4 regions of the Nonomuraea sp. NPDC048882 genome follow, and region 1 is predicted to be linked to each of the others. Evidence: riboswitches for the same ligand, from Rfam matches in the RefSeq annotation. Region 1 holds a riboswitch; each other region holds the start of a gene.
The links. A riboswitch is a leader RNA that binds a small molecule or an ion and turns the genes downstream of it on or off. The one in region 1 is predicted to bind cyclic di-AMP.
Positions count from the first base shown of each region.

Region 2: it holds a riboswitch for cyclic di-AMP, as region 1 does, so the genes downstream of both, AB0C27_RS41085 (hypothetical protein) here and AB0C27_RS25535 (hypothetical protein) in region 1, are expected to answer to the same signal.
Region 3: it holds a riboswitch for cyclic di-AMP, as region 1 does, so the genes downstream of both, AB0C27_RS54065 (C40 family peptidase) here and AB0C27_RS25535 (hypothetical protein) in region 1, are expected to answer to the same signal.
Region 4: it holds a riboswitch for cyclic di-AMP, as region 1 does, so the genes downstream of both, AB0C27_RS10865 (CHAP domain-containing protein) here and AB0C27_RS25535 (hypothetical protein) in region 1, are expected to answer to the same signal.

Region 1 covers NZ_JBEZGB010000007.1:154,810-162,055, forward strand. The annotation lists gene AB0C27_RS25495 (DUF4032 domain-containing protein) at 1-21, shown strand, start outside; gene AB0C27_RS25500 (NAD(P)H-binding protein) at 51-653, opposite strand; gene AB0C27_RS25505 (helix-turn-helix domain-containing protein) at 708-1,058, shown strand; gene AB0C27_RS25510 (roadblock/LC7 domain-containing protein) at 1,198-1,575, shown strand; gene AB0C27_RS25515 (hypothetical protein) at 1,579-2,379, shown strand; gene AB0C27_RS25520 (roadblock/LC7 domain-containing protein) at 2,409-2,783, shown strand; gene AB0C27_RS25525 (hypothetical protein) at 2,818-3,189, shown strand; gene AB0C27_RS25530 (alpha/beta fold hydrolase) at 3,235-4,080, opposite strand; gene AB0C27_RS25535 (hypothetical protein) at 4,133-4,699, opposite strand; cyclic di-AMP (ydaO/yuaA leader) riboswitch at 4,884-5,016, opposite strand; gene AB0C27_RS25540 (DUF5302 domain-containing protein) at 5,182-5,382, opposite strand; gene AB0C27_RS25545 (rod shape-determining protein) at 5,621-6,601, shown strand; gene AB0C27_RS25550 (YetF domain-containing protein) at 6,598-7,176, shown strand; gene AB0C27_RS25555 (VOC family protein) at 7,173-7,246, shown strand, end outside.
Region 2 covers NZ_JBEZGB010000014.1:273,375-280,620, reverse strand. The annotation lists gene AB0C27_RS41120 (hypothetical protein) at 1-60, shown strand, start outside; tRNA gene AB0C27_RS41115 (tRNA-Pro) at 300-373, opposite strand; tRNA gene AB0C27_RS41110 (tRNA-Gly) at 463-533, shown strand; gene AB0C27_RS41105 (DUF5946 family protein) at 565-1,056, opposite strand; gene AB0C27_RS41100 (uridine kinase) at 1,124-1,765, shown strand; gene AB0C27_RS41095 (DeoR/GlpR family DNA-binding transcription regulator) at 2,124-2,903, shown strand; gene galT (galactose-1-phosphate uridylyltransferase) at 2,900-3,979, shown strand; cyclic di-AMP (ydaO/yuaA leader) riboswitch at 4,048-4,189, shown strand; gene AB0C27_RS41085 (hypothetical protein) at 4,195-5,151, shown strand; gene AB0C27_RS41080 (site-2 protease family protein) at 5,220-6,524, opposite strand; gene AB0C27_RS41075 (response regulator transcription factor) at 6,677-7,246, shown strand, end outside.
Region 3 covers NZ_JBEZGB010000034.1:2,334-9,579, reverse strand. The annotation lists gene lysX (bifunctional lysylphosphatidylglycerol synthetase/lysine--tRNA ligase LysX) at 1-137, shown strand, start outside; gene AB0C27_RS54070 (LuxR C-terminal-related transcriptional regulator) at 1,091-1,303, shown strand; gene AB0C27_RS54065 (C40 family peptidase) at 1,350-2,303, opposite strand; cyclic di-AMP (ydaO/yuaA leader) riboswitch at 2,399-2,548, opposite strand; gene AB0C27_RS54060 (amino-acid N-acetyltransferase) at 2,829-3,398, shown strand; gene AB0C27_RS54055 (hypothetical protein) at 3,409-4,287, opposite strand; gene AB0C27_RS54050 (RDD family protein) at 4,453-4,947, shown strand; gene AB0C27_RS54045 (RDD family protein) at 5,053-5,541, shown strand; gene AB0C27_RS54040 (Lsr2 family protein) at 6,055-6,387, shown strand.
Region 4 covers NZ_JBEZGB010000003.1:162,456-169,701, reverse strand. The annotation lists gene AB0C27_RS10890 (polysialyltransferase family glycosyltransferase) at 1-523, shown strand, start outside; gene AB0C27_RS10885 (DUF6716 putative glycosyltransferase) at 546-1,784, opposite strand; gene AB0C27_RS10880 (hypothetical protein) at 1,787-2,731, opposite strand; gene AB0C27_RS10875 (aldo/keto reductase) at 2,830-3,651, shown strand; gene AB0C27_RS10870 (Gfo/Idh/MocA family oxidoreductase) at 3,749-4,702, shown strand; cyclic di-AMP (ydaO/yuaA leader) riboswitch at 4,819-4,955, shown strand; gene AB0C27_RS10865 (CHAP domain-containing protein) at 4,968-5,669, shown strand; gene AB0C27_RS10860 (hypothetical protein) at 6,060-6,407, opposite strand; gene AB0C27_RS10855 (hypothetical protein) at 6,545-7,141, shown strand.

The DNA of each region.
Region 1 (7,246 bases):
GAGGAACTCGCCGGTCAGTAGGCCAGTCAGTAGGCCCGCCAGTAGGCCGGTCAGTAGGCCACGGTGATGCGGCGGCGCGGGTTGGCGTTCCGCTCCACCTCTTCGGCGATGGCGACGGCGAAGTCCTCGGCCGAGATGTGACTGTTGCCCTCGTCATCGCTCAGAAGCTCGTCGCCACCGACCCGGAAGGTCCCCGTACGCTCTCCCGGGGCGATGACGGCGGGCGGGCAGACGAAGGTCCAGTCGAGGTCGTCCACCTCCCGATACATGCGCAGGGCGGAGCGCGCGGCCAGCGACTCCTTCTTGTACTCCTCGGGGAATTCGGGCGTGTCGACCAGGTCGAGGCCGGGGGCCACCTGGAGGCTGCCGGCCCCGCCGATGGCGATCACGCGGCTCACCCCGGCCGCGCGCAGGCCGTCGAGCAGGGCCCGGTTGGCGTCGAGGAAGGGCTGCTCGGGCTCGTCCACGTCGCGCGCGGGACCGATGGCGGAGATGACCGCGTCGTAGCCCTTGGCCAGGGTGGCGGTGTCGTGGATGTCGCCCTTGACGGGGCCGCGGCGGCTGAGGCCGGTGACCTCGTGGCCGCGGTCGCTGAGTTCGGCGGCGATGCGCTGCCCGACCATGCCGGTCGCGCCAAAGAGAAGGATCTTCATGCGACCAAGAGTATCCATCGGATACTGGTTACTTCATCGTGCTATAAGTACCTTATGGATACCGGCGATGTCTTCGACCCGAACTGTCCGACCAGGGTGGTTCTGGACAGGATCGGCGACAAGTGGTCGGCGCTGGTGCTGCTCTGCCTCGTCGGCGGCCCGATGCGCTTCACCAAGCTCAGGGAGCGCATCGGCGGGGTCACGCCGAAGGTGCTCACCCAGACGTTGCGGGCCATGGAGCAGGACGGGCTGGTGACGCGCGAGGTGTTCGCGGAGGTGCCGCCGCGGGTGGAGTACGCGCTCACGGACCTCGGACACTCGCTGCACGGCCCGATGGCGGCGGTGGCCACGTGGGCCGAGCAGAATGTCGGCCAAATTCTCCGAAGCCGTGAGATGCATTCATAAATCGTAGAGTTATCCGTACTGGTGGTGTTTTTCTTACCCGTAGCCATATAAAAGCCCAACACCACCATTCCTCCGCCGCGAGCGGATGACGCCGGGCCCTTACGCTTGCCTCCGTTCCATGAAAGGCGAGGGAGGTCCCGTGCTCGGAGTCGACACCTGCCTGGCAGAGGTCATGTCCATACCGGGGGCGCTGGACGCCATGCTGGTCGACCACACCAGCGGGATGGCGGTGGCCTTCAGCAGCGCGTCCGGGGTGGACGCCGACCGGTCGGCGGCGGCGCTCACCGAGGCGCTGCGGGCGACCACCGACGGGCTGGCCCGCACGTGCCCCGGCGACGTCGTGCGCATCGACGACATGCTCGTCACCACGGACAAGGGTCACCATCTGCTGCGGCTGCTGGAGACCGTGTTCGAGGGGCCGCTGGTCATCTACGTACGCCTGGACCGGGAACGTTCCAACTTGGCCCTGGCCAGGCACCGCCTGCAGAACATCTCCAGCGCCCTGACGACGAAGTGACCCATGACCAGGCTGGACACCCTCCTGGCCGGCCTGGCCCGCGAGCGCTCCACGGGTGCGCTCCGGGTCGGCCGGAGCGGCACGATCTTCCTCGCGGACGGGCGCGTGACGTACATGGAGTGCGCCCAGGCGCCCAGCGTCGAGCGGCTGCTGGCCGCCAGGGGCCTGATGAGCGAGGCGGCGCTGCGCCGGCTGCGGGACGACGGCGGCTGCGCGCGGCTGATCGAGGAGGGGCCACTCACGGCGGGCGAACTGCAGTACGCGGTGCTCGGCGGGGTGCTGGACGCGGCCTTCTTCCTGCTGCCGGTCAGCGGGGCGCGGCCGAAGTTCCGGCCGGGCGAGCGGCACTGGCTGGGCGGGCAGTGGTTCTTCGACGTCTCGGGGCTGGTGCGCGAGTGCGCGCGGCGGCGGGCGCACCTGGCCCAGATCTGGCCGTCGGCCGAGGTGGACACGCTTCCGGTACGCCCGCTGGCGCGGCTGCCCGGGCAGGGCGTGACGCTGAGCCGGGTGCAGTGGGAGGTCGTCGTCCGGGCCGATCACAAGGCGACGCCGCTGGAGCTGGCCAAGCAGATCGGGCGGCCGGCATACCCGGTGCTGCTGGCCGTCAGGAGGCTGGCCGCCTCGGGCCTGCTCGCCGAGCCGGAGCCCGCCGGCCTGCCCAAACGCGGCCAGCACGCGGCGGCGGGGAGACCGCCGCACGATCCCGGGGCGGCCCCCCAGCCGCTGGGGCCGCCCGTCACGGGCGATCCGACCGATCTGGCGCTGCTGATGCGGCTGAAGAAGGCGCTGGAGGAGCTGTCGTGAGGTTCCCCTCACTCAGGAGGAGGCCACCGGTGGAGCTACGACAAGAGGTGCTGGAGGAGATGACGCTCCTCCGCGGACGTACGCCGGACGTGGCCGGCAGCGTCGCCTGCACGGTGGACGGCCTGCCGATCGCCTGCGACCTGGAGAGCCGTACCGCCGAGCAGATCGCGGCGCTGTCGGCGGCGCTGCTCGCGATGAGCAGGCGGATGCTGGTCATCACCGGCCAGGGGGCCCTGGAGGAGACGCTCATCTCCGGCACCGCCGGCTTCGTGGCCTTCTACGCCGCCGGCCCCACCATCGTCCTCACGGTCCTGGCCGGACCCGGCGCGAACGTCGGGCTGCTGCGGCTGGAGGGCAGGAAGACGGCCGCCGCGGTGGCCGCCGTCGCAGCACGCAAGCACTGAGCGGAACCCGTTCAGAGACAAGAGAGGAAGAAGCATGGCCGGAATTGACGTCTCTCTCAAAGAGATGATGAGCATCGACGGCACGATCGGCGCGGCCATCGTCGATCACGGCAGCGGCATGGCGCTGGGCACGCTCGGCGGCTCCAAGGACCTCGACCTCCAGATCGCCGCGGCCGGCAACACCGAGGTGGTCAAGGCCAAACTCCGCACGATGGACTCGCTCGGGCTCAAGGAGAGCATCGAGGACATCCTGATCTCGCTGAGCACCCAGTACCACATCATCCGCCCGATCACCGGGCGCGGCGGCAAGGGGCTGTTCCTCTACCTCGCGCTCGACCGATCGCGCGCCAACCTGGCGCTGGCCCGGCACCAGTTGCGGGGCATCGAGGAGAAGCTGGAGATCTGACAGCGCCGTGGCCCGCGCGCGCGGCGCGGGCCACCGCTCGCCGCCTCAGGCGGAGGTCAGTTTGGTGATCTCGGCGGTGAAGGCGGGCCAGAGCTCGCGCGGCAGGTCGTGCCCCATGCCGGGGTAGGTCACCAGCCGCGCTCCCGGGACGGCCGCCGCCGTCGCCCGGCCGCCGGCCACGGGGACGAGCGGGTCGGCCTCGCCGTGCAGCACCAGCGTCGGCACGCGCACCCCCTTCAGCCCCTCCGTACGGTCGCCCGACGCCATGATGGCGGCGAACTGCCTGGCCGTGCCCGCCGGGTCGAAGCTGCGGTCGAAGGAACGCCCGGCCATCTCCATGATCCGCTCGCGGTCCAGCTCGTAGCCGGGCGAGCCGATGACCGCCCACCGCTCCACCGCCTGCTCCAGCGCCGACTCGCGGTCGGCGGGCGGGCGACCCATGAGCGCCGCGGAGGCGGCCTCGGTGGGAGGGGCGACGGACGGGGCGGGGGTGGACATGATCGAGGTGAGGGTCAGCACCCGCTCGGGGTGGCGGATGGTCAGCGCCTGGGCGATCATGCCGCCCATCGAGGCCCCCACCACGTGGGCGGACGGCCAGCCGAGCACGTCCATGAGGGCCGCGGCGTCGTCGGCCATGTCGTCCAGCAGGTAGGGGGCGGGCGATCCCGCCGCCGGTACGCCCGCGTCGTGGAAGTGGGTGGACAGCCCCACGTCGCGGTTGTCGTACCGGACGACGTGGTGCCCCTGCTCCGCGAGGAGCTCACAGAGCCCTTCGTCCCATTGGATCAGCTGGGCGCCGAGGCCCATGATGAGGAGCAGGGGCCGGCCCTGCGGTGAGCCGAAGCTCTCGTAGGCGATGTCGATGCCGTTCGCGGCTGCGCGGTTGGTCACGAAGACCAGAATGACATTCTGGTCTTGACTCTGCAAAGGCGGACGTCCTGCGTCAGCTCTGGGCCTCGTCCTGCGGCGGGGTGGCCGGGTTGCGGTCACGCTCGGCCCACGCGCGGGTCGAGAACGGGACCGGGTAGTTCTTCTTGCCCAGGCCGTCGCCCCACTTGGTGATGACGTAGTCGATCTCGATGTGGCCCTGGCCGCCGACGCCGTCCACGCCCAGTGTGCTGGAGTTGAACCGGCCGCCGGTCAGCTCGGCGAACGTCTTGGCGTCGAGGTCGAGCATGATGCCGCGGTTGGAGGGCTCACCGGGGCCGCGGTCGCCCACGAAGAAGGGCATCTTCTTGCCCTTATACATCACGTACCCCTCGGTCATGAGGGGCCAGCTGGGGCTGGCGGCCAGCCCCTTCTGCATGGGCTTGCCACTGGCGGGCAGGCCGGTGTCGCCGGCGCGGCCCGAGGCGTCGTCCCAGAAGTACGAGGCCGTGGTGGAGCCCTTGAGCAGGACCTTCTCGTCCGTGCCGGTGGCGGCGTGAGCGGCCGGGCCGGCGATGGTCAGCGTGCCGATGGCGATTGCGGTAAGGAGGGTGAGGGAACGCAGGCCAGAACGGGCAGACATGAAAAGGTAAACCCTTCGCGAGGGGACAAGGGAGTTTGCGCCCATGGGGGAATGGCGCGTAGCGGAAAATTCACCTGACGTCGCTACGCGATGCGCAAAATGACGAGCCTTTGGAGAAGGGGGCCGCTCTAGTAGGCGGCCGGCACGCGGTCCGGGGGTGTGACACGCTGATGCATGGGGTGATCGGTCCTCTCCATCACGCCTACCGGGTTAGCTGACGGGTTCGGGCGTGGAGATGCCCTACCGGCGTGTGGCCGGATTCACCCCATGAGGTGGGTCCCCGGTTCCCTGGGTTCGGGATTCGGCGCCAGTCGGCAGTCTCTTTGGGTAAGGACTAGGTCACCGGCTGGTAATGGCCGTTACTCTAACTATGGAAACGGACATACGCAAACGTTTCGCCACGAACAGGTCGAAAGATCTACCTTCGTCCGGGAATGAAGAAGGGGGCACGGGCATGCCGTACCCCCTCGGATTTCTCAGCCTCAGCCGCCGCTCTTGCGCCTGAACGATCTCTTACTCGCAGCCGGACCGTGCGCCCCGTGGATCTTCGAAGGGTCGACGCCCCTGCCACCCGCGCCCGAGCCCGCGGCCTGGCTGCGCTTGCGCTCCAGTGCCTCACGGAACTTGCGCTTCATCTCGTCCTCGGGAGTTTCGCTGACTTCCGGCTCCGGTGTATCCGCCATGAGGACCTCCAAGGTGTTGGGGACACTGACAGCTTCGCATGACACCGCTTACGACGCGAAACCGGCCTCGACCTTGCCCTGCGGCACGGGAGGCGGCCGCAGCCGCCTGTTCGGCGGCGCCACCAGCGCGATCATGGCCCCGGCGCTTCGCGGTCGTAGGCGAGCACGGTTTCAGGGTAAAGGGGTTCCTTTGCGTTCCTGGTGTTGCTTTGGAGCGGTCCAGGAAAGGGATACGCCAATGAGACTCCTCGGTCGTGACCTCGCAATGGATCTGGGAGCCGCGAGCACGCGGATCTACGCCAGGCGCAAGGGCATCGTGCTCGACGAGCCCTCCGCCGTCATGTGTGACGGCCGGACGGGCAAGGTCATCGGGTACGGCGTGGAAGCCGCCGCACTGGGCGGGGGCGGGCGTACGTGCTGGCCGGTCAGCGGCGGGCTGCCCGCCGACACCGAGCTGGCCCGGCGCATGATCCGGCACTTCCTGCGCAAGGTGCACTGGCATCCGTACGCCCGCCCGCGCGTGGTCATGGCGCTGCCCGCCGACTCCACCCCGATCGACCGGGCGGCGCTGCGTGACATCGCCTACGAGGCGGAGGCGCGGACGGTGCAGCTCGTCCCGCACGCCCTGGCCGCCGCGCTGGGGGCCGGGATGGAGCTGGACGACTGCACCGGGCACATGGTGATCGACATCGGCCGGGACGCGGCGCGGATCGCCGTACTGTCCGGGGAGTCGGTGGTGGCGGCCGGTTCTGTGCCGTACGGGGGGCAGGCCGTCAACCGGGCCATCGCCCGCTTCGTCGAGCGCGAGCACGGGCTGCTGCTCGACGAGCCCGAGGCCGAGTCGGCCAAGCGCCGCGCGGGCGGCGGGGACCGGGAGATCATGGTGCACGCCCGCGACCCCGACACCGGGCGTGAGCGCGAGCTGACGCTGCCCGTGGAGCGGATCTTCGAGGCGACCGCGCAGCCGGTCGAGTCGATCGTGCGGACGGCAATGGAGACGGTCGAGCGCTGCCCGGCCGAGCTGACCGCCGACCTCGGGGTGCGCGGCGCGGTGCTGGTCGGCGGGGGTGCGCTGCTGCGCGGGCTCGGCCGGCGGCTGCGCGAGACGCTGTGCATGCCGGTACGCCGGGCCGAGCACCCGCTGGAGGCCGTGGCGCTCGGGCTGGGGCGGTGCGTGGACGAACTGGGGCCGATCGGGAGGCTCCGGGGGCGTCTATGACAGACGACCTGTTTCACACAGGTGTCTCGCTCGCCGACAAGGCCATCAGGACCGTCGTCGTCTATCTCGCCGTGGCCGCGTTGCTGCGGATCGGCGGCAAGCGCGGCATCGCCCAGCTCAACAACTTCGACTTCGTGGTCATGCTGCTGATGAGCAACGTCGTCCAGAACGCGATCATCGGCCCGGACAACTCGCTGGCCGGCGGCCTGGCCGGGGTGGTGATCCTGATGGCGGTCAACGCGGTGGTGGTGCGGCTGGCCGCCGCCGTGCCGATGGCCGGCAAGCTCGTGGAGGGCGGCCCGGTCGTGCTGGCGCGCGACGGGCAGTACCTGCACCGCGCGCTGCGGCGGCTGGGCCTGCGCCAGTCCGATCTGGACGTGACGATCCAGCTCAGGGGCGGTACGAGCGTGGCCGACACCCGGCTCGTGCGCCTGGAGCCCGGCGGCGCGGTGCTCGTCCGGCTGCGCCCCGAGGAGGAGAACGCCGAGCGCGGCGACATCGACGAGTTGCGCGCCCGGCTCGATCGCATCGAACGCAAGCTCGACGCGCTGGCCAGGACAGGAGGTGGCGCATGACCGCACGCGGCATCGACCACGTCGGAGTGACCGTGCCCGATCTCGACGCGGCGACCGAGTTCTTCGCCCG
Region 2 (7,246 bases), on a different contig from region 1:
ACCGACTACGTCGCCGAGGACCTCGAGCTGGAGAACGCGGAAGCACTGGCCGACGAGTGAGCCTCTCCTGCCAAGGGGGACGCCTCAGCGGGCCGGCAGTGCACCAGGCCCGCGGCTCGTCGCCTTGCAGGTAACCCCCAGAAACACGAAACGGGCCGCCTTCGGTCGTACACCGGGAAGAGGTGTACGACCGGGGGCGGCCCCAGCCGCGTTGCCCGACGAGGTAGCGGCCCTGGGCGGGGTAACGGTAAGGCCCCGTCTCACCGAAGTGAAACAGGGCCTTGACCTACATCCCTCAGTCGGGGCGACAGGATTTGAACCTGCGACTTCTTGCTCCCAAAGCAAGCGCGCTGCCAAGCTGCGCCACGCCCCGTCTCGTCGAGTGCGCATGCGGTCCGCGACTCCGGTACGCTTTTGCCCTGACGACCGGATGAAGTCTAGACCAGAGTTCGACCGGTTCGCGCGGACGTAGCTCAATGGTAGAGCCCTAGTCTTCCAAACTAGCTACGCGGGTTCGATTCCCGTCGTCCGCTCTCAGGGCGTGAAAGGCCAGGTCGGCTTCGGCTACCTGGCCTTTGTCGTCTCTCCGTGTCGCGGGGCTCCGTAGGTTTCCAATGTCGCCCGGGCGATGGCGTCGATGCGGTGGCCGTACGCCGCGTGTCCGTCCGCGAGGAAGGTGCCGTCCTGGAACGGCAGGTCGCTGAACGTGGTGCGGAATCCCCCCGTGGGCCGCGTCGCGGGAAGCGGGGCGTACGGGGTCAGTGGGCGGATGTCGGTGGCGGCGCGGACTCGGTGGTTGTTGCGGGCCACGCGGTGGGCCTGGAGGCGGGTCAGGGCGTCGAGGCCCTTGTCGGCGTAGAACTGCAGCAGGCGGTACTGGCCGTCGAGGTACGCGTCGGGGCCGCCGGGCGGGTGTTGCAGGAGGTAGGCGCAGACCACGACCGCGTGCCAGCGGTACATCTCCGGGTCGCGCTGCTCCTCGGACAGGACCTCGTGGTAGTAGTCCGCGCAGACGCCGAGCGGGCCGGCGTTCGCGCCGCAGTCGCAGTGGCTCATCACGGCAATCTAGGCGGCGCCCGGCCGCGTTGTCGAAGGCATTAGGCCCGCTCGTAAGCTGAGGGCGATGCGTGCGCGACCGATCTCCCGTGAGGCCCTCGTCGAGGAGCTGGCCGAGCTGATCTCCGGCAGACCGCCGGGCTCGTGGGTGCGGGTGGCCGTCGACGGCGCCCCCTCCGCACGCCCGGAGTCGCTCGCCGACGAGCTGGTCGCGCCGCTGCGGCTACGCGGGCGGCCGGTGCTGCGGGTGTCGGCCGGCGACTTCCTGCGGCCCGCCTCGTTGCGGCTGGAGTACGGGAGGACGGATCCCGACGCCTTCTACGACGACTGGCTGGACGCGGGGGCGCTGCGCAGGGAGGTGCTGGAGCCGCTGAACCCCGGAGGGTCGGGGCGGGTGCTGCCTGCGCTGTGGGACAGCGCGATCGACCGGGCCTACCGGGTGCCGTACGAGGAGCTGGCTCCCGGCGGGGTGGTCCTGGTGGACGGGACGCTGCTGCTGGGGCGGGGGCTGGCGTTCGAGGTGAGCGTGCACCTGTGGCTGTCGCCCGGCGCGCTCGAACGCGGCATGCCCGAGGACGAGAGGTGGCGGCTGCCTGCCTACCGGCGCTACGAGCGGGAGGTCAGGCCGCAGGAGGCGGCGGATGTGGTCGTACGGGCCGATCATCCGCGGCGGCCGGCCGTCCTCGTCAGGGACGGGGCCGACGCCTGAGTCATGGTGTCCGGGTCGAAGACGGGGCCGACGCCTGAGCGACAGTGGCCGGGTCGATGACGAGGCCTGGAGCTGAGCCGTGGTGGCCGCCTCGGAAGGGGAAGGGCGGCGGCCACCCGGCCGTCATCGCGCGGTAGGGCGCTTGCCGTGGTTCGCCTTCTTCTTCCTGCGTGCCTTGCCCTTGCGTGCGCGCCTGGCCATGGAGCTCGCCTCCCACTGATCGGGTACAGGGTGATCGGGTACGGCATGAGTTCCCAACGTCTCTCCCCACGCCGACCAGCGCAAGCATCCCCGGCGAACTAACATTCCCCAACAATTCCGTGTCATAATTTGGTGGAATCTGTTGGAAGGAGCGGGCGTGCTCGCACAGCAGCGTCAGCAGGCGATTCTCGAACGCGTGCGCAGCCACGGCGGCGTCCGGGTGGCCGACCTCGTACGCGAGCTCGGCGTCTCCGACATGACGATCCGCCGCGACCTGGAGGTGCTCGCCGAGCGCGGGCTGCTGGAGAAGGTGCACGGCGGCGCGACCGCGCTCGGCCCCGGGTCGACCGAGGAGCCGGGCTTCACCGCCAAGTCCGCCCGCCAGCAGCAGGAGAAGGAGGCCATCGCGCGGCAGGCGGCGGGGCTGGTCCGGCCTGGCACGGCCGTGGCGCTGTCGGCGGGGACGACCACGTGGGCGCTGGCCCATCATCTGATCGGCGTGCCCGACCTGACCGTGATCACCAATTCGATCCCGGTCGCGGAGGTCTTCCACCGCAACCCGCGCACCGACCGCACCGTGGTGCTGACCGGCGGGATGCGCACGCCGTCCGACGCGCTGGTGGGGCCGGTCGCGGTGGCGGCGATCCGCCGTCTGCACGTCGACACGCTCTTCCTCGGCGTGCACGGGATGAGCGTGCGGGCCGGGTTCACCACGCCCAACCTGCTGGAGTCGGAGACCGACAGAGAGCTCGTGACGGCCGCGACCAGGCTGGTCGTCCCGGCCGACCACACGAAGTGGAACACGGTCGGCATCAGCACCATCGCCGAGCTGAGCGAGGCCCACGTGGTCATCAGCGACGCGGGGCTGCCCGAGGACGCACGCACCGACCTGGCCGAAAGGGCCGGGCAATTGATCATCGCGGAGGGCTCGCAGTGAAGCGCACCATCACCCATCTGGCCGACGGCCGGGAGCTGATCTACTTCGACCGGCGGGACGACGCCGACAGGAGCGCGATCGACCGGCGGACGCTCGACCCCCGGCCGGTGGCCTCAGAGCTGCGCTACGACCCGCTGACCGAGGAGTGGATCGCGGTCGCGGGGCACCGGCAGACGCGTACGTTCCTGCCGACCGGCGGCACGTCGGAGTGCCCGCTGTGCCCGTCGTCGGACGAGCGGTCGACGGAGATCCCGGCCTACGACTACGACGTGGTGGTGTTCGAGAACCGCTTTCCCTCTTTCTCCACAAATTTCGGGACTTATCAGGAGGTGGGCGGGCTGAGTGAGGTCCGTCCGGGCGTGGGGAGGTGTGAGGTGGTGTGCTTCACCTCCGACCACTCCTCCTCCTTCTCCAGGCTCTCCGACGCCCAGGTGGAGCTGGTCATGGAGGCGTGGGCCGACCGTACGGCCGAGCTCTCCGGGATCGAGGGCGTGGAGCAGGTCTTCTGCTTCGAGAACCGGGGCGAGGAGATCGGCATCACGCTCGCCCATCCGCACGGCCAGATCTACGCCTACCCGTACGTCACGCCCAAGACCAAGCTGCAGCTCGGCGCGGCTGCCCGCCATCGGGGGCCGGGCAACCTGTTCGCCGACGTGCTGGCCACCGAGCGGGCGGCGGGGACGCGGGTGGTGGCCGCCAACGAGTTGTGGACGGCGTTCGTGCCGGCCGCCGCGCGCTGGCCGTTCGAGGTGCACGTGTATCCGCACCGGCAGGTGCCGGACCTGGCGGCGCTCACGGAGGAGGAGCGGGCGGCGTTCGCCCCCCTCTACACCTCGGTGCTGCGGGCCTTCGACGGGCTGTTCGGCGTGGTGATGCCGTACATCTCGGCCTGGCATCAGGCGCCCGTACGCCAGGACAGGGAGCTGGCCTACCTGCACCTGGAGCTGTTCAGCATCCGGCGGGCGCCGAACAAGCTGAAGTTCCTGGCCGGCTCGGAGTCGGCGATGGGCGCCTTCGTTAACGACGTGCTGCCGGAGGAGGCGGCGCGCATGCTTCGATCACAAGTAGATCACTAATTGATTTCCACTTAAGGTCGCATGACTCGGGATCTACCACTAATATCCCCATAAGCACCGGCCATAACAGCCGTCGCTTGCCTAATCCCGGGCGCGTGGCCCGGGAGCCGGGGACCCGAAACCGCACCTGGGGTGAATCCGCTTCTGTGGTAGGGCGCACTCCCATGCCCGAACCCGTCAGCTAACCCGGCCGGCAGAGGGAGAGGAACACCTACGTGGCGGCTTCGTCCCCCGCGACTCTTGCCATCGGTCTGATCACCGCCGCCGCCGTCGCCGTCCTTCCGGCGATACCGGCGTCCGCGGCCCCCAAACCCTCGGAGGCGAAGCTCCGGGCGCAGCTCAAACAGCTCAACACCAAGGTCGACAAGCTCATCGAGAAGTACAACCTCAAGCGCGTCGAGCTGGCCAAGGCCCAGCAGGCCGCCGAGGCGGCCAAGGCCAGGCTGGCCACCGCCGAGCAGGCGCTGGCCACGGCCGAGCAGCGGGTCGCCGAGATCGCCCGCCTGCGTTACCAGAACGCCGATCCTTCGCTCCCCTTCCTCATGACCCCCGAGCGCGGCAGCAGCGCCGCCCTGCTCGAACAGCTGACGGCTGAGCAGCAGGCGGTCGTGCAGAGCGTGGCCAAGGCCAAGGACGACAAGGAGAAGGCCAGCAAGGAGGCCGCCGCCCTGACGACCAGGATCAAGGCCGACGCGGCCGAGGTGGACAGTCAGCGCGACGACGCCGAGAAGGTCATCGACGACATCGAGGACAAGCTCAAGGACCTGGTGCCGTTCGCGACGGGCCGCAACTCCGACGGTTCGTGGGCACCGCAGCTGCCGTCAGGCCCCGACCACATCACCCCGCGGACACGGCTGATGAAGGCCCAGGTGGCCAAGAACTTCGCGCTGCCGTTCTCCGTGGGCTGCTTCCGCGCGGGCGCGAGCGGCGAGCACCCGCTGGGCCGGGCCTGCGACTTCATGATGAGCACGGGCGGCTCGATGCCGTCGGCGGCCAACAACGTCCTCGGCGACCGGCTGGCGGACTGGGCGCTGGCGAACAAGGGCAAGCTGGGCGTCAAGTACGTGATCTGGAAGCAGCGGATCAACCACGGGTCGGGCTGGCGGACGATGTCGAACCGCGGCAGCATCACCGAGAACCACTTCGACCACGTGCACATCTCGATGAACTGACGCCGAGAAAGCCGAACGGGGCCCCTGCCGAGGAGACGGCACGGGCCCCGCGTCATGTTCAGGGGGCGTCAGTTGGTCAGCGTGAGCGGGTTGACCAGGTCGGCGTAGACGAGCAGACCTGCCATGATCATCATCACGATCGCGAGCGCGTACGTCAGCGGCAGCACCTTGGCGATGTCGACGTAGGCCGGCTCCGGCCGCTTCATGACCTTGGCGTACGCCCGCTTGATGCCCTCCCACAGGCCCCCGGCGACGTGACCGCCGTCGAGCGGCAGCAGCGGGATGAGGTTGAACATGCCGATCGCCAGGTTGAAGCCGGCCAGCAGGTTGACGAAGATGGCGATCTTCTTCTCGGTGGACAGGTCGGAGGCGAGGATCTCGCCGCCCATGCGGCCCGCGCCGACCACGCCCACCGGGCCCTCGGGGTCGCGCTCGTCGCCGGAGAAGGCCGCGTGCCAGACGCCGACCATCTTCTCCGGCAGGTTGAGCAGCGAGCCCGCCACCCGGGCGGTCAGCTCGCCCATGTAGCCGACGACCTGGCCGAGGCTCTGCTTCTCCATGACCTCGGTGGGCAGCACGCCGAGGAAGCCGACGTTCTTGTCGATCTTCTCGGGGTCTTCGAGGTTGGGCCGGTCCTGCGCGATGAGCGTGACGCTGAGCGTCATCGGCTTGCCGTCGCGCTCGATGCCGAGCTGCACCGGGCCGGGGCCGTGGGAGCGGATCAGGCGGGTGGCGTCGTCCCAGGAGCCGATCTTCTGGCCGTCGAAGGAGACCATGCGGTCACCGGGCTTCATGCCGGCCTGGGCGGCGGGCGTCAGCTTGTCGCCGGGCGCGCACTGGGCGCGCTGCTCGGAGATCGGGATCACACAGGTGTGGGTCTCGGGCGAGACGACCGGGGCCCAGGCGGGCAGGCCGATGCCGACCAGCAGGATGCTGAAGAAGACGAACGCGAGCACGAAGTTCATGGCCGGGCCGCCGGACATGATGATGACCTTCTGCCACCACTTCTTGCGGTAGAAGACGCGGTCTTCGTCGCCCGGCCGCACCTCTTCCTGCGCGGCGTCGCGGGCCGACTCGATCAGGCCCTGCCAAGGGCCTGTGGCGGTGCTCCTGAGCTTGCCCGGCTCGTCGCCGGGGCGCGGCGGGAGCATGCCGATCATGCGGATGTAGCCGCCGAACGGGATCCACTTGATGCCGTATTCGGTCTCGCCCTTGCGCCGCGACCACGCCGTGGAGCCGAAACCCACCATGTACTGGGTCACCCTCACGCCGAAGATCTTGGCCGGCACCAGGTGGCCGAGCTCGTGCAGCGCGATGGAGACCATCAGCCCGAGGAGGAAGAGGATGATCCCCACGACGTAGAGCCAGTTCATCGAGGTGTGCTCCCGGCAGACGACAGGACAGACGAAGGGTCCGACAGCCCCAGAGTAGTCGAACTCGTCACACCGTACGGCTTACCGGTTCCGACGGGCATTGACAGTGCGCGATCAAGCGATCACGCTGGGAGACGACGGAGGGGGACGTCTTGATCCGCATACTGATCGCCGAGCACCTGCCCTTGGTGCGCCGTGGCCTGCTCGTCACCCTGGCGGCCGAGCCTGGCCTGCGGGTCGTCGCCGAGGCCGGGCACGCTCGGGAGGTGGTGAGCGCGGCGCGGGCCGCCGCGGCCGACGTGGCCGTGGTCGATCTCGACCTGCCCGGGGAGCCCGCGGCGGCGGATTCGCTGGCCGAGCAGGTGCCGGGGTGCGGGGTGCTGCTGCTGTCGGCCGCGCCCAATCCCGCGCAGGTGCGTGAGGCCCTGGCCGGCGCCGCATTGGGCTTCATGAGCCTGTGTGTGCCGCCTGAGCGGCTGGCCGAGGGCATCCGGCAGGTGGCGGCCGGGCGGCGGGCCATCGAGGCCGAGCTCGCCGTGGCCGCCCTCCAGTGCGCGACCAACCCGCTGACCCGGCGGGAGCTCGACGTGCTGCGGGCCGCCGCGGGCGGGGCTCGTTCGACGGAGATCGCCGACGAGCTGTTCCTGTCGGTGGGGACCGTACGCAATCATCTGTCGCGCATCATGTGCAAGACGGGAGCACGAAACCGGCTCGACGCGGTA
Region 3 (7,246 bases), on a different contig from region 1:
ACTTCTTGCAGGCGCTCGAATACGCCATGCCGCCCACAGGGGGCATGGGCGCCGGCATCGACCGGATGATCATGGCGTTCACCGGCAGGAACATTCGCGAGACGATCCTGTTCCCGCTGGTCAAGCCCACCCACTGAGTCACGGTCACCCGGCGCGGCCCCGTCGGGCCGCGCCGGGCCTTGCCCGGGATCGAACCGGCCCCGCCCGGGTGCGCACCGGTCCCGCCCCGGTGCGCCGGGGTGCGCCTGGCCTCAGCCGTCGCCGATGAGGCCGACTCGGGCTCTCAGCTCCCGCACTCTCCTCACGGCGTAGTCGTGAAACTCCCTTCCGGCCCGCCCGGTTCCCGGCCCGAGCGCCGCTGTAAGCATCGGGTCAAGGCGCGCGCCAGGATCTCACTACGGCCGCGGCTCCGTTCGTGATCCTCCGCAGGCGCTCCGAGCGGTTCGCTGATCGTCGTGTCCGGAAGTGGCCACGCCGGAGCGGACCCGAGAGCGGGCTCGCCGGGCGGAGCGGCGAGCAGGTCGCCGGTGATCACCTCCAGGCGCGGGCTCGGACGCCGGCACCTGCGGAAAGTGACGCCCTGATCGCCAGGGCGCGTGGCCAGGTGCGCTCCTGCCGGTCCGTCCGTACGAGCGGCCCGGCCTGCTGACCTGGGCCTGTGCCGGCCATGGGCGCGGTGCCGCGACCGCAGCGCGGATCGCGGAGCGGCAGGGTGCGGAGGACGTGCGTGGTGGCTGCGAGTGATCAGACGCGCGTGCGGAACAAAGCGGTCCAGGCGCGAAGACCGCGATGACGGGGATAAGGATCACGCAGAAATTCGCCGTCGAATGGATCAAAACCCAGCACGTCCACCGCGTTCGTCATTGCGGATCCGGCCTGCGCGGAAGGCTCGATGACTTCGCGTATCGCCCGACGATCATTAGCGACATATCGCGAGTGCGTCATATATATCGGATCATGTCAATAGCGCTCGTCAAGAGCTCGGATTGTCATGCTTGACGACCTTTCCAGGATGCGTTTAACGTCTGCGAGGAGCGACTTCGGCCCACTTGAGAGGCCCAAGTTCAGCTGTTGGGGGGGAGGGCTCCCGATGGATGTGCTCACTGAAGGCGTCGAGCTGAGTCATGCCGATCTTGCGTTGCTGTCGGAGCTGGCCAAGGGAGTCACGGTTGACCGGGTGGGAAGACGTCTGGACATCAGCGGTCGTACCGTACGTCGGCGATTGCGCGGCATCTGCGACCGCATCGGCGTGGCCACGGCGATCGAGGCCGTGGCCTGGGCGGCCCGCCGCCAGCTGATCTAGCGGCGGGCACGTCTGGCGACAGCGCCGGCGAGCCGTGGGCAGGGGCTCAGTCGGCGATGCGTACGGCGCCGGCGAACGGCCGGTTGGCGATCGAGGCGATGCGCACCACGTCACCGGTCCGCGGCGCGTGCACCATCATGCCGCCGCCGAGATAGATGCCGACGTGGTGCAGGTCGCTGTAGAAGAACACCAGGTCGCCCGGCCGCATCTGCTCGCGCGGGATGTGCCGGCCCGCCGTCCACTGGCTGCCGGTGTAGTGGGGCAGTGAGATGCCCACCCTCTGGTAGGCGGCCATGACCAGACCGGAGCAGTCGAAGGAGCTCGGCCCCTCGGCGCCCCAGACGTACGGCTTGAGCTGCTGTGTGAGCGCCCAGCGCGCGGCCTGGGCGGCCTTGCCGGCGCCGACGATCGGCAGGTCGACGCGGGTCGCGCGGGTGCCGGGCCGCCCGGCCTCGCCCAGCGCCCGGCTGAACAGGTTGCTCTCGACCTTGGTGACCAGCTTGGTGATCTTGTCGCGCTTGCCGCCCAGCTCGTTGACGAGCTGCTCGACCTCGTCGATGCGCGCCTTGGCGCCGGCCCTGGCCCGCTCGGCGGCCGCCCTGGCCTTGGTGACCTGGTTGACCGCCTCGCCCTGCTGCTGCTCCAGCACGTACGTGGTGGCGGCGCGGTCGAGGAAGGTGTCGGGGTCCTTGGAGGTGGTGAACGCCAGCACCCGGCCCAGGCCGCCCGTGATGTAGGCGTTCTCGGCGAGCATGGCGGCCTTGGCCCGCTTGGCGGCGAGATCGGCCTCACTGGTGGCCAGGGTCTTCTTCGCGGCCTCTGCGGCCTTCTTGGCGGTCTTGAGCTTCTCCCGCTGGCCGTTGTACTGCTCGCTCAGCGTCTCGATCTCGGTGTGCATCTTCTCGACCCGCTTGGCCAGCTCCTTGAGCGAGGGCTTGGGATCGGCGGACGCCGAGGCGACGGGGATCGCGAGGAGGACCGCGGCGATCGTGAGACTCACCACACCGAAGCGGTGTGGCCGCCGAGGTCGTTCCGGAGGGCGGGCGTGCTTGCCCGCCGTCTTCCCCCCACCGTCGTGCGTGCGCTTCACCAACGAGCTCCTCTCATGGACGCCTACCGGGTTAGCTGACGGGTTCGGGCCGGAGCAGCCCTACCGAACGATTCGGATTCACCCCAGTGGTGACGATGGGGGTCGTCACCGGCGGGTCCCCGGCTTCCCTCACGGGAATTGGGCGTGTCCCTCACGTTGTGACACGTGGGGGACATCGTCGCAGGACACTAATGCACTCCGGGTTCGTGCTCAACCAGAACTGCCGAGTCTGTAGAGGTTTCACAACCGAAGGGTCACAAGGTGATCTCGTGGTCACTCGTACAGAAGCGACTTTATGTCCCCTTTGCCCTTGCTTCCGCCGCAGCCGCGAGGTCGGCGCCAGGGACGCGCCCATATGACCGGGTCATGTAACAGGATGGGCCGGGACATGGCAGTTAGGGCCGAGCCGTAATGACATCTGTACTCTGGAGAGCCATGGAGCAGGTGGCCGAACTGACGATGCCCGAGACCGCGGTGGTGGTCCGGCGTGCCCGCACGCCGGATGTGCGCACGGTCAGGAGGCTAGTGGACACCTACGCGGGCGCGGGCCCGCGGCTCCTGGAGAAGGCCACAGTGACCCTGTACGAAGACGTGCAGGAGTTCTGGGTGGCCGAGCGGGGCGGGCAGGTAGTCGGCTGCGGCGCGCTCCACGTGCTGTGGGAGGACCTCGCGGAGGTCCGCACCGTGGCCGTGGATCCCGAGTGCCGGGGCATGGGCGTCGGCCATCGGATCGTCTCGGCGCTGATACAGCAGGCGACGGATCTGGGTCTGCGGCGTGTATTCTGTCTAACTTTTGAGGTCGATTTCTTCGCGAGACTCGGGTTCCGCCCGATACAGGGCACCCCCGTCTCACCCGAGGTGTACGCCGAACTTCTCGCCTCCTACGACGAGGGCGTGGCGGAGTTCCTCGACCTGGAACACGTCAAACCGAACACCCTGGGCAACACCCGCATGCTGCTCCATCTGACATCGGGTGACGCGGACCTTGACCAGATGGAAAGGTGATTGTTGATACCTATGTCGATACGTTGGGCAGCACAGGCATGTGTCCTGACACGTGCCACATGCGCACTCGAAGCGAGGTGACACGGTGAGCACCGGACAGCCGCCGTATCCACAGGACGACTCCGGAGAAAACTCTGCCCCCGGCACCCCTTACGGGCAGCAGAACTCGGGCCGCCACCCCGGCGAGCCCGACCCCGACGTCACTGTGGTCGGCTACCGGGCGGACGACGCCTATGGGCAGCAGCCCCAGTACGGCCAGCAGCAGGGCTACGGACAGCAGCAGCAGTCCCAGCCCGGCTACGGCCAGCAGGGCTACGGCCAGCAGCAGCAATACGGCCAGCAGCCCCAGTACGGTCAGCAGCAGGGCTACGGACAGCAGCAGCAGTCCCAGCCCGGCTACGGCCAGCAGGGCTATGGCCAGCAGGACTACGGTCAGCAGCAGCAGTCTCAGCCTGACTACGGTCAGCAGGCTCAGTACGGGCAGCAGGGCTACGGCCAGCAGCCTCAGTCGGGTCAGCAGCCGCAGTACGGTCAGCAGCCTCAGTCGGGTCAGCAGCCGCAGTACGGTCAGCAGCAGCAGTCGCAGCCGGGCTATGGCCAGCAGGACTACGGTCAGCAGCAGGGCTACGGACAGCAGCAGCAGTCTCAGCCTGACTACGGTCAGCAGGCTCAGTACGGGCAGCAGGGCTACGGCCAGCAGCCTCAGTCGGGTCAGCAGCCCCAGTACGGTCAGCAGCAGCAGTCGCAGCCCGGCTACGGCCAGCAGGACTACGGTCAGCAGCAGGGTTACGGCCAGCAGCAGCAGTCCCAGCCCGGCTACGGCCAGCAGGGCTACGACCAGCAGCAGGCTTACGGCCAGCAGGGCTACGGGCAGCAGCAGCAGTCGCAACCCGGTTACGGCCAGCAGGGCTATGATCAGCAGCAGGCCTACGGTCAGCAGCAGGGTTACGGGCAGCAGCAGCAGTACGGGCAGGGGGGCTACGGCCAGCAGCCCGGTTACGGGCAGGCCTACGGCCAGCCGGTCGGCGTCCAGCCGCCCGGCGCGCCGGCTCCGCTGGCGGAGTGGTGGCAGCGGTTGGTGGCGAGGATCATCGACATCGTCATCCTCTACATCATCAACATCGTCATCGGCGTGATCTTCGGCCTCTTCCTCGTCGCCAGCTACTCCTCCCAGACGGGCGCGAGCAGTGGCCTCCTCACCTCCTCGGTGGTGGGGATCCTGACGAGCGTGATCGTGACGGCGCTGTGGGTGGTCTACGACTTCTTCCTGCTGAAGTCGAAGGGCCAGACCGTCGGCAAGATGGTGATGGGCATCAAGGTCGTCCCGATCGGGCAGATGATGCCGCCCGGTGGCCTGCCCACCGACATGGCGCTCAAGCGCGCCGGCGTGACGTGGGGCGGTTGGATCCTCAACGTGGTCCCGTTCGTCGGCTGGCTGGTCGGCTGGGCCGTGGTGGCGCTCAACGGCGCCTCGCAGCTGTGGGACAAGCCGTTGCAGCAGACCTTCGCGGACAAGTTCGCGAAGACCGTGGTGGTGAAGATCAAGTAGGTCTTCTCTCCGCAAAACCAGGGGCCGGCTTCGCGCCGGCCCCTATGTTTTGGGCGTGGGGCCGTACACAATGAGGTCCCTACGCCGAGACGCGAGGTGGGAGTTATGGCCGGGACCGCGCCGCGCCCGGACGCGCCACCCGCTGAATGGTGGGAACGCCTCGGCGCCCGGCTGATTGAAGCACTCGTCTTCGGGGTCTTCTATTACATTCTGTTCATCGGGCTATGGGGGTTCTTCCGAACTGTCGGGATGGCCGACGTGTTCGGCGGACGACTGCCCGGCGTGTTGGCATGGGCGGTGGCGGGGCTGGCATATGCCGGCTACGACTGGCTGGCTCATTCCCGCCACGGCAGGACGTTCGGTAAGGCGATCATGCGGATTCGCCTGGCGCCGCAGGGTCTTCAGGCCCGTGCACTGCTCAAACGAGCACTGATCTATCCCGCCCCGCTCATGCTGATGGGCATTCCGGTGGTCAATCTCCTGGCCGGAATGTTGCTGTTCGGCGTAGGGTTGCTCGTCCTGATCGACAAGCCGCTGGAGCGGGGTCCGCACGACAGGGCGGCGGGAACGCGCGTGGTAAAAGATCTTCGCTGAGCCGGGCGTACCTGGGCGGATGCCTTTTCGCAAAATTTTCGCTTGATCCGGTAAGGAGCCTGGAGAGACTGGCATTAGGCTATGGGGCGTCTGGGTTGCCGGGTGTCGGCGCCCCTGTGACACGCAGGGCAGCTGTGTGCCGCTATGGTCGGATGCGGGTGGTTGTAGCCTGCGTGTCTTGAGGGAGCGGGGCTCTCTGCGGTCACGCTCCCAGCGCTTTTTGCGCCCCCGAAACCCCGCTGGCCGTGGAGGCGAGGACGAATGGAAGCCCTAACAGACGTATTGTCAGCGCTCATCCCCCCGGTGGTGGTGGGTGGCGCCTTCATCTTTGGCGTAGTGAAGTTGGTCCGGTCCGAGGCCGTCCAGGGCCGTCGAAACCGCGAGGATCAGCCCGAGAGCCAGAACTGATCGGCTAGTCAGCCGAATCCCCGTAGCGCTGAATTGTCTCCACGCCTTTCCGGGTATATGTTTGGGCAGGCGAATGAAACAATGCTCCGCGAAAGGATTGCGTACATGGCCAAGCAGATCCAGGAGATTCTCATCGATGACCTCGATGGGGGCGAGGCCAATGAGACGGTCAGCTTCGCTATTGACGGCTCCACCTATGAGATTGACCTCAGCGACCTTAACGCGAAGAAGCTGCGGGACGCTCTCACGCCTTTCGTGCAGCATGCGCGCAGGGCGGGCGCCGTCTCCACCCGTCGTCGTGGCCGCGGCGGCAACCGGGCGATGAGCCGCGAGAAGAGCTCGGAGATCCGGCAGTGGGCCAAGGCCCACGGCCTGCCGGTCAGCGAGCGCGGCCGCATCGCCTCCACGGTCGTGGAGAAGTACGAAGCTGCTCACTAAGGGGCCGGCTCTCGACCATGCGCTTATGATGTTCGCCTTGGACCCCGGCGACCGCCATAAGCGCATGATCGTTTCCTGGACGTTCCGGAAACCGGAGCGTCTCGGACGATGATCTTCTGAGCGCCCAAATGTGGGCGATTAGGGCGTGCGTCTTGCCGGCTCCGCCCTGACGCCGTTTCACAGGGCGAGACGCTGTAATGCGACGGCCCCGCGCGCAAAGCCGTGCGGGGCCGTCGTCATGCCTCATTCGGCGCGGCGGATGCGCCGGGTGAGAGGCCGGTCTCCGGGCCGGCCGTGGTGGCGCAAACCGGGTCGGCCCGAGGTGGCGCAAAGCCCTCACCTCACGCCAATGCGGCTATGGAACGGGCCATAGGGAAAACATGGCGTCGGTTAACCGGGCGCCGATCTTCACGCGCTGTAGCGCAAAAGCATGATCCAGGCCGCCGCCGTACGGAGGAAACCGGCCGTGCGGTGATCGGTTCCGGTACGGATTACCCCGCTCCAACGGATGCGTGGAGTCACGGATTACCCGGCGCGTACGGATGGGTGAGCTCCGCAAAACCCGTCCGGTGCCGATGGCCGAGCTTCCGGGAAATCCCGTACGAACCGCGATGCGGGGCGGGAGCGAATACCCGGCCTGGGCCGCGATGCGGGGGCACGCGCAAAACCCGAGCCCGCGCCGGATGCGTACGAGGGGCGCAAAACCCGGCGCCGCGGGGGCGGGCGGGCGACGCAAAAGCTGATCCCGTGACGGGCGGGTGAGCCGGGCAAAACCCGGCCCTGTGACGGACGGTTGAGGCGCGCAAAACCGGTGCCGAGCGATGTGCCGGAGCGAGCATAACCCACAAGCATGAGCACG
Region 4 (7,246 bases), on a different contig from region 1:
CAAGCCGCACCCGGCCGCCGGCCGCCGCCACGCCCAGTTACTGCGGGCCGCCGCGAAACCGCTGGACGTGCGGCTGACGGTGGCCCAGGAGAGCGTGCCGGCCGAGGTGTGCTTCGCCGCGCTGCGGCCCGAGCTGGTCGTGGGCTGCTTCTCCACGGGGCTGGTGACGGCCTGGCGCTACTTCGGGCTGCCGGTGGCCTCGTACGGGACCGAAACGGTGCTGCGGCGGCTGACCCCGTACGAGAACAGCAACCGGATCCCGGCCACCATCGTGGACGCCCTGCTGCCCAGGCTGTCGGCCGAGGGCCACATCGAGCGGCCGCCCGAGCCGGACCTGCCCACGCTGCTGCGCGCGGTGGGCTACTGCATGCAGGCCGACGCCTACCCCGACCTGCGGCCCGACGGCATCGCGTTCGATCCGCGCTACTTCAAGCGCAGGCGGCTGGAGATGCTGGGCCTCGCCGACGCGGCCAGGCCCAGCGCGTTCACCAGGATCCGCAGGAAGCTCAGGTCAGCGCTTTGAGGCCGTCGCTCTGGCGTACGGCTCAGGTCAGCGCTTTGAGGTAGCGGCGCATCCGGCGCTTGGCCCGGTAGCCGGCCCGCAACATCTTCGGGGGCACCTCCACCCGGAGCCGGGCCCGGCGCCGGGCCGCCGCGTGCCCGGGGCCGTCGAGCAGCGACCTGGCGGGCGTCCGCGGCCCGGCGACCAGCCCGGCCAGCAGCCCCGTCCAGGAGTCACGCTCGGCCGGATGGAAGTAGTTGGCCGCGCACCAGGCGGGCGAGGCCGCGCGGAAGTCGCCCTTGGCCAGCTCCTCCATCGTGCCCAGCAGGTCGCTGCCCTCGAACACCAGGTTGATCATCTCGGCGCTCACGCCGAAGTCGCGCAGCACCAGCGACGGCACGCCCATGGCGATGGCCTCCAGCGCCGCCGTCGAGCTCACCGTGACGAACCCGGCCGCCCGTTCCAGTTGCTCCTGCATGGACCCGGCGGCGAACGTCAGCCGGCCCGGCTCGCCCATCTCCCGCCACAGCCGCTGGTAGTGGTGGCGCTCGTTGTGCGTCTGCCGCTCGCCCTCCAGCGCGCGCAGCTTGACCACCACGTCGAGGTCGGGCCGGTGTTCGGCCAGCTCGGCCAGCGACAGCAGGATCCGCTCGCGCCGCTCCCGCTCGCGCGGCACCTTGGCCTGGGTGGCGAACACCACCCGGTTCCCGCTGCCCGTGCCCGCCTCGGGACGCAGGAACGGCAGCCGGGCCAGCCCCACCGCCCCTCCCCCGCCGAGCCGGCCGGCGATCGCGGCGAACTCGGCCACCTCCCGCTCGCTGTGCACCACGAACAGGTCACAGCCGCTGCGGAACAGCCACGCCTTCTCGGTGGCGGGCACCGAGATGCCGGGCAGACCGCTGACGAACACCGGCCGCGGGCGCAGCCCGCCGAGCACCTCGGCCACCAGCACGTCGACCACCGGGCCCGTACAGGCGACGAGGATCACGTCGGGCCTGGTGCGCTCGGCCAGCCGCCGCACGGAGCGCGCCGACAACACCGGCGGCCGCCCGCCGCCCTGCCCCTCGTCCGGCCCCTCGTCCGGCCCCTCGTCCGGCCCGCCTCCCCGCCTGCCGCTCCGCCCCTCGCCCCGCGTGCCGCGCACGGCCGCGGCGATCTGCTCGGGCGAGGGCGCGATCGGCGTGCGCACCACGACCAGCTCCGTCACGCAGCCCTCGGGCAGGTCACCGAGCAGGCAGGCCGCCCATTTCAGATACGAGTCGGAGTCGGCGACCGCCAGCACTCTCAACCGGACACTCCTGTCAAATGCGAGCGCAGGGCGGGAGCCGCCCTGCTGGTCCACCAGTCATCGGGTACGTCCACGGGCTCGACGGCGACGCCGCGCGGGCTGAGCAGCACCCGCAGCGAAGTGATCGCGGTCGAGGGCAGGCTGAGCACGCGCTGGCCGGGGTCCAGGCCGCGCAGCGTCAGCTCGGCCGGCGCGCCGGCGTCGTGGACGGTGATGCCGGGACGCTCCCGGATCAGCGCGACGTCCACGGGGTCCTCGCGGCGGTGCGGGTAGTAGGCCAGGGGCTCGCGGGTGGCCAGGTCGGTCAGCCAGCGCAGGTAGTGGTCGCGGTGCACGAGGCCGTTGCGGACCAGCGAGGTGCCGAGCACGACCGTGCGCTCGGCCGGTCCTTCGGCGCTCGGCGGCTGGGCACGCAGCCAGGCGAAGTCGTGGCGCACGAGATCGACACCGGCGCGGCGGACGGCCGCTTCGAGCCGTTCGTCCACGGGCAGCGCGGTGAACACCGCCACCTCGCTCAGCCGCAGCCGCACCGCGGCGGCCAGCCCGAGCAGGGCGCGCACATTCGTGGAACGGGCGCGGGCGCGCAGCAGCGGCCGGTGCGGGCCCGCCGCCAGCAGCTCCAGCAGCCGCAGCGTGGCCAGGCCGTCATCCACGATGACGATGCGGCCAGGGCCGGAGGCGAGCCAGCGCAGTTGCACCCGTCCGGAGAAGGCGTCCCCGACCGCCTGCACGCGTCTCGGCATGCGCTCGCGCGGCTCGGCCAGTTCGAGGCCGTCGGGCAGCCCCAGCGCGCGCAGCTCACGCCGCGTGGCCTTCAGCGGCCGCAGGCCCGCGCGGGGCACGACGGCCGTCGCGGGGCCGAGCAGCCCGGCGTGGTGGGCCTCGACGGCGCACAGCATCTGGAGCGGGGACTCCACCCAGGCCGACGCCTGTTCGACCACTCCTTGCCCTCCCAGCGGGGTGATGGGCCGTTCACGACCGCTTCAAGCTAGCCCCACCGCCTTAAGCCCGCAGGAACGCGGTATGAACAATGGAGAGTATGAACTCGCTCTTGCTCAACACGGACGGCGTGCAGATCCCGCAGCTCGGGTACGGCGTCTTCCAGGTGCCGGCCGACGAGGCCGAGCAGGCGGTCGCCATCGCGCTCCAGACCGGCTACCGCCACATCGACACGGCCGCCGCCTACGGCAACGAGGAAGGAGTGGGCCGGGCCGTCCGCGCGAGCGGGCTGCCGCGCGAGAAGGTGTTCGTCACCACCAAGCTGTGGAACGGCGACCACGACCGCGCCGAGGCCGCCTTCGACGAGAGCCTGACCCGGCTGGGGCTCGATCACATCGACCTCTACCTCATCCACTGGCCGGTGCCGCGGCAGGACAAGTACGTCCAGGCGTGGAAGGCTCTGGAGCGGATCTACCGCGACGGGCGCGTCAGGGCCATCGGCGTGTCGAACTTCACCGTCGCCACGCTCACCCGGCTCATGGACGAGACCGACATCACGCCGGCCATCAATCAGATCGAGCTGCACCCGTACCTGCAGCAGCGGGAGCTGCGCGCCTTCCACGAGGCCAACGGCATCCTCACGGAGGCGTGGAGCCCGCTCGGGCAGGGCAAGGGGCTGCTCACCGATCCGGCGCTGACGATGCTGTCGGACAAGTGCGGCAGGACGCCGGCGCAGATCGTGCTGCGGTGGCACCTGCAGCTCGGAAACGTGGTCATCCCGAAGTCGGTCACGCCGGCGCGGATCAAGGAGAACATCGACGTGTTCGACTTCATTCTCGACCCGGAGACGATGGCGGCCATCGGGGCGATGAACAGGGGGCAGCGCATCGGGCCGGATCCTGACACGTTCAACGTGGCGTGACGGGCGGTTCACCGCCTTTGTGACGGGAGAGGTTTTCGGGGTGTCCCGATTTATCCCCACATAACCATATTTTTACCTTTCCTGTACGATCTGCGGCGTGCGAGAATTCACCTGGGGAATAGCGGCGACCGGCGGCATCGCGCGTACGGTGGGGGCGGCCATAGCCGCCGAACCGGGCATGCGGGTGGGCGCCGTCGGCTCACGAGATCTGGCCAGAGCGCAGGCTCTGGCCTCGACGCTGGAGGCGGAGTCGGCCTACGGCTCCTACGAGCAACTGTGCGCCGATCCGGCGATCGACGCCGTCTACGTGGCCACCCCGCACGCCCAGCACCTCCAGGTGGCCGAGGCCGCCATCGCCGCCGGTAAGGCCGTGCTCTGCGAGAAGCCGCTGGCGGCCACCGTGGACGACGCCGAGAAGATGGTGCGGCTGGCGCGCGAGGCGGGCGTGTTCCTGATGGAAGCGATGTGGATGCGGTTCAACCCCCTCATCCAGCAGATCGCGGCCGATCCGCGCTTCGGCGAGCTCCGCTCGGTGCAGGCCACCTTCGGCTTCGCCGCCCCGTACGATCCCGCGCATCGCCTGTGGGCGCCGGAGCTGGGCGGCGGCGCCCTGCTCGACCTGGGGATCTACCCGTTCAGCCTGGCTCAGCTGCTCCTCGGCACGCCCTCGGGCCTGAGCTTCACCGGCTCCCTGGCCCCGACCGGGGTGGACGCGGAGGCGGCCGGCACGTTGCTCTACCCCGGCGGACGGCACGCTCTCGTGGCGGCCTCGTTGCTGGGGAATTACCCGAACATGGCCAGTGTTGTGGGTACTCAGATGCGGGCGGACATCCCGGCGCCGTTCTGGGCGCCGAAGCGGATCCTCCTCACCGGGCCCTCCATGGAGCCGGAAGAGCACGTTCTCGATCCGGCGGACAACGGATACGCCGGGGAGCTTCGCGAAGTCCGTGCCGCCACGGCCGAAGGCAGGACCGAATCCTCGATCATGCCGCTTGACGAATCCCTTGCCATGATGGGACTTCTGGCCGACGCGCGCAGACAACTCACCTGACTGCGCTTTATGGATTTGTAATCCTCTTGCCTCATGTATTACCTTATGAGGCACCTTGAGGCATACGCCCGGTTTGTCCGGCTATGTCTGACCATCGCACGAAAGATCACAGGATCGTCCTGTGACCGCTGAATCCGTCTTCGTACGGAACCGGGGACCCATGTCCTTGGGGTGAATCGGCACTCCGGTGCCGTAGGGCAGCTTCCACGCCCGAACCCGTCAGCTAACCCGGTAAGCGGCATGGAAGCAAGGAGTAACCCCCTCGATGGCCAAGTACCGTCTTACTGCTGCGCCCAAAACCGGCATCACCCGCGCCCTCCTGGGCGGAGCCATCCTGGCCTCCGCCCTCGGCGCCCCTCTCGCGGCCAACGCCGACACCGCGACCGGAGTAGCCGCGGCCACCGCCGCCAGGCACCCGGACTCCGCCACCGCCGCCCACAAGGCCGGTGACAGGAGCGAAGAGACCAAGGTCAACGTCACGGCCGACCAGGTCCTGTCCGTGGCCAAGGCCCAGATCGGCACCTCCGAGAACGCCTCCGGCGGCGGCACCAAGTACCAGCAGTGGTACGCCAACTCGAAGCGCGCCGCCGAAACCGTGGCCCGCGACGGCGGCAACCGCAACGCGTACCTGAACGCCGCCTGGTGCTCGATGTTCGTCTCCTGGGTCGGCGAGCAGACCGGCGCCCGCCCGCAGGTCGGCTGGGATGCCTACACCGTCGCCCACGCCAAGTGGTTCCGGGCCAACCACCGCTTCGGCGACGTCGCCAAGCCCGGCGCCGTGGTCTTCTTCTCCTGGAAGGGCGGCAAGTCCCTCAGCGACATCCAGCACGTCGGCTTCGTCCTGAAGGACAACCAGAACGGCACCATCTCCACGATCGAAGGCAACACCGGCAACGGCCGGGTCGAGGAGCGCGTCCGTCCGAAGTCGCAGGTCGTCGGCTACGGCTACCCGGACTACGCCGCCTGACAAACCCACCCACGAGCGCGCGCCCCACGAGGGGGCGCGCGCTCGCGCCTTTCCGGAGGTACGGGCCCCGCTCGGGGGGCTCCCGGGGAAAACTGCAAGGCCTTCCCCAAGGGGGCGCTTCGCGCCACGAGACTCCAGACAGCGCTCCCCAAGGGGGCTGCCGCCCCCTTTCGATCCCCCAAACCCCCCGCTCGCTCCGCTCGCCGTCGAACCCCCGGCCCTGGTTACCGGACACGTTCGAGCGTCGTCAGAGGGCGGTTCGCGAGCGAGCGTTCTCTCAGTAAAGATGGACCAACAATCGGCCCATACACGCGAGGCGGTATCAACGAACGCCCGTGACCAGCACCTACGCAGCCATGTCCATCCGCGACGCACGCTTCACAGCCACGCCTATCCACCCTGCACGATCCGCCCCGCCGGCGTTCCGTAGTACCAATGCCGCCCAGCCGGAGCGAGAGGTACGCCACCGCGAGCCTCGATCCGTCGAGCCGCCTCCACGACGCAGCGCAGGAGCACCTGCCGCCGATCCTCGCTGAAATCGTCCAGCAGGACCGCGGAACTGCTGCCGGCCAACGCGTGCGTGCGGAGATCCTGCTCCAACTCCGGCCACCACGAGGGCCGAAGGTCCACCGGCTCCTCCGCCCCGACTCGGGCGGCTTCGATGAAGAGAACCGCGAGCGCCACGTCATAAGCCCAGAACATCGCGTCACCGGAGATCACCGGCACTGTCTCGCTCAACAGGACTCCTCCGCAGCCAATCGCTCCCAGCGCACATCATGACCCGAAGACGCGTATGGGGACGCCGCTGCACCGGACACAGCGAGACCCGGATAGGACCGGTCGAACCGATCACGTCCGCCGTACGTCATCAAGGCATGATGATGCGTGTGCTCGCGGCGTTCTCCATCGCGACAGTCCTGTTCCTGGTCACCGCCGGTCCGGTGACCGCCGCTTCGGGCTGCTCGTGTGCGATGCTCACGCCACGACAACAGGTCAGCGCGGCGACGGCCGTCTTCTCCGCTACCGTCACGGACGTCCGCGTGGGCGAATCGATGCTGAACGGCGGCTCCGTCACCGCCAGCCTCCGTGCCGACCACGTCTACAAGGGCGCGCCGACCGCCGAGTTCGAGGTCTTCACCAAGGCGCAGGGGCCGGCCTGCGGGTACAAGTTCGTGGAAGGCGCTCGCTACCTGGTGTTCGCCCGTACCCGAGGCTCAGAACTGAGCACGAGCCTGTGCTCGGGCAACAGACGTCTACCTGTCGGCGACCACCCGCTGCGACTCTCCGACCGAACCCAGGGTGCGAGACCGCTCACCCCCGAACTGATCACCGCCCTCGGAACCCCTGTCCGGGTCGAAGCCGAACCCCCGCCCGCTCCCGACAGGACCGGTGTCATGGTGATCGCCGCGTTGGCTGGGGCGGTCGTACTGGCAGGAATCGCATGGGCACGCCGGAGGGCTCGGGCGCGCTGATTGCCAGGCGGTCACCTCCGGGCGGTCATCGTGACCGGGTGCCGTGACCTGGGAGAAGAATCCACTCTCAGAGGAGGGACCGTAAACAACGGATGAGACCAGTGT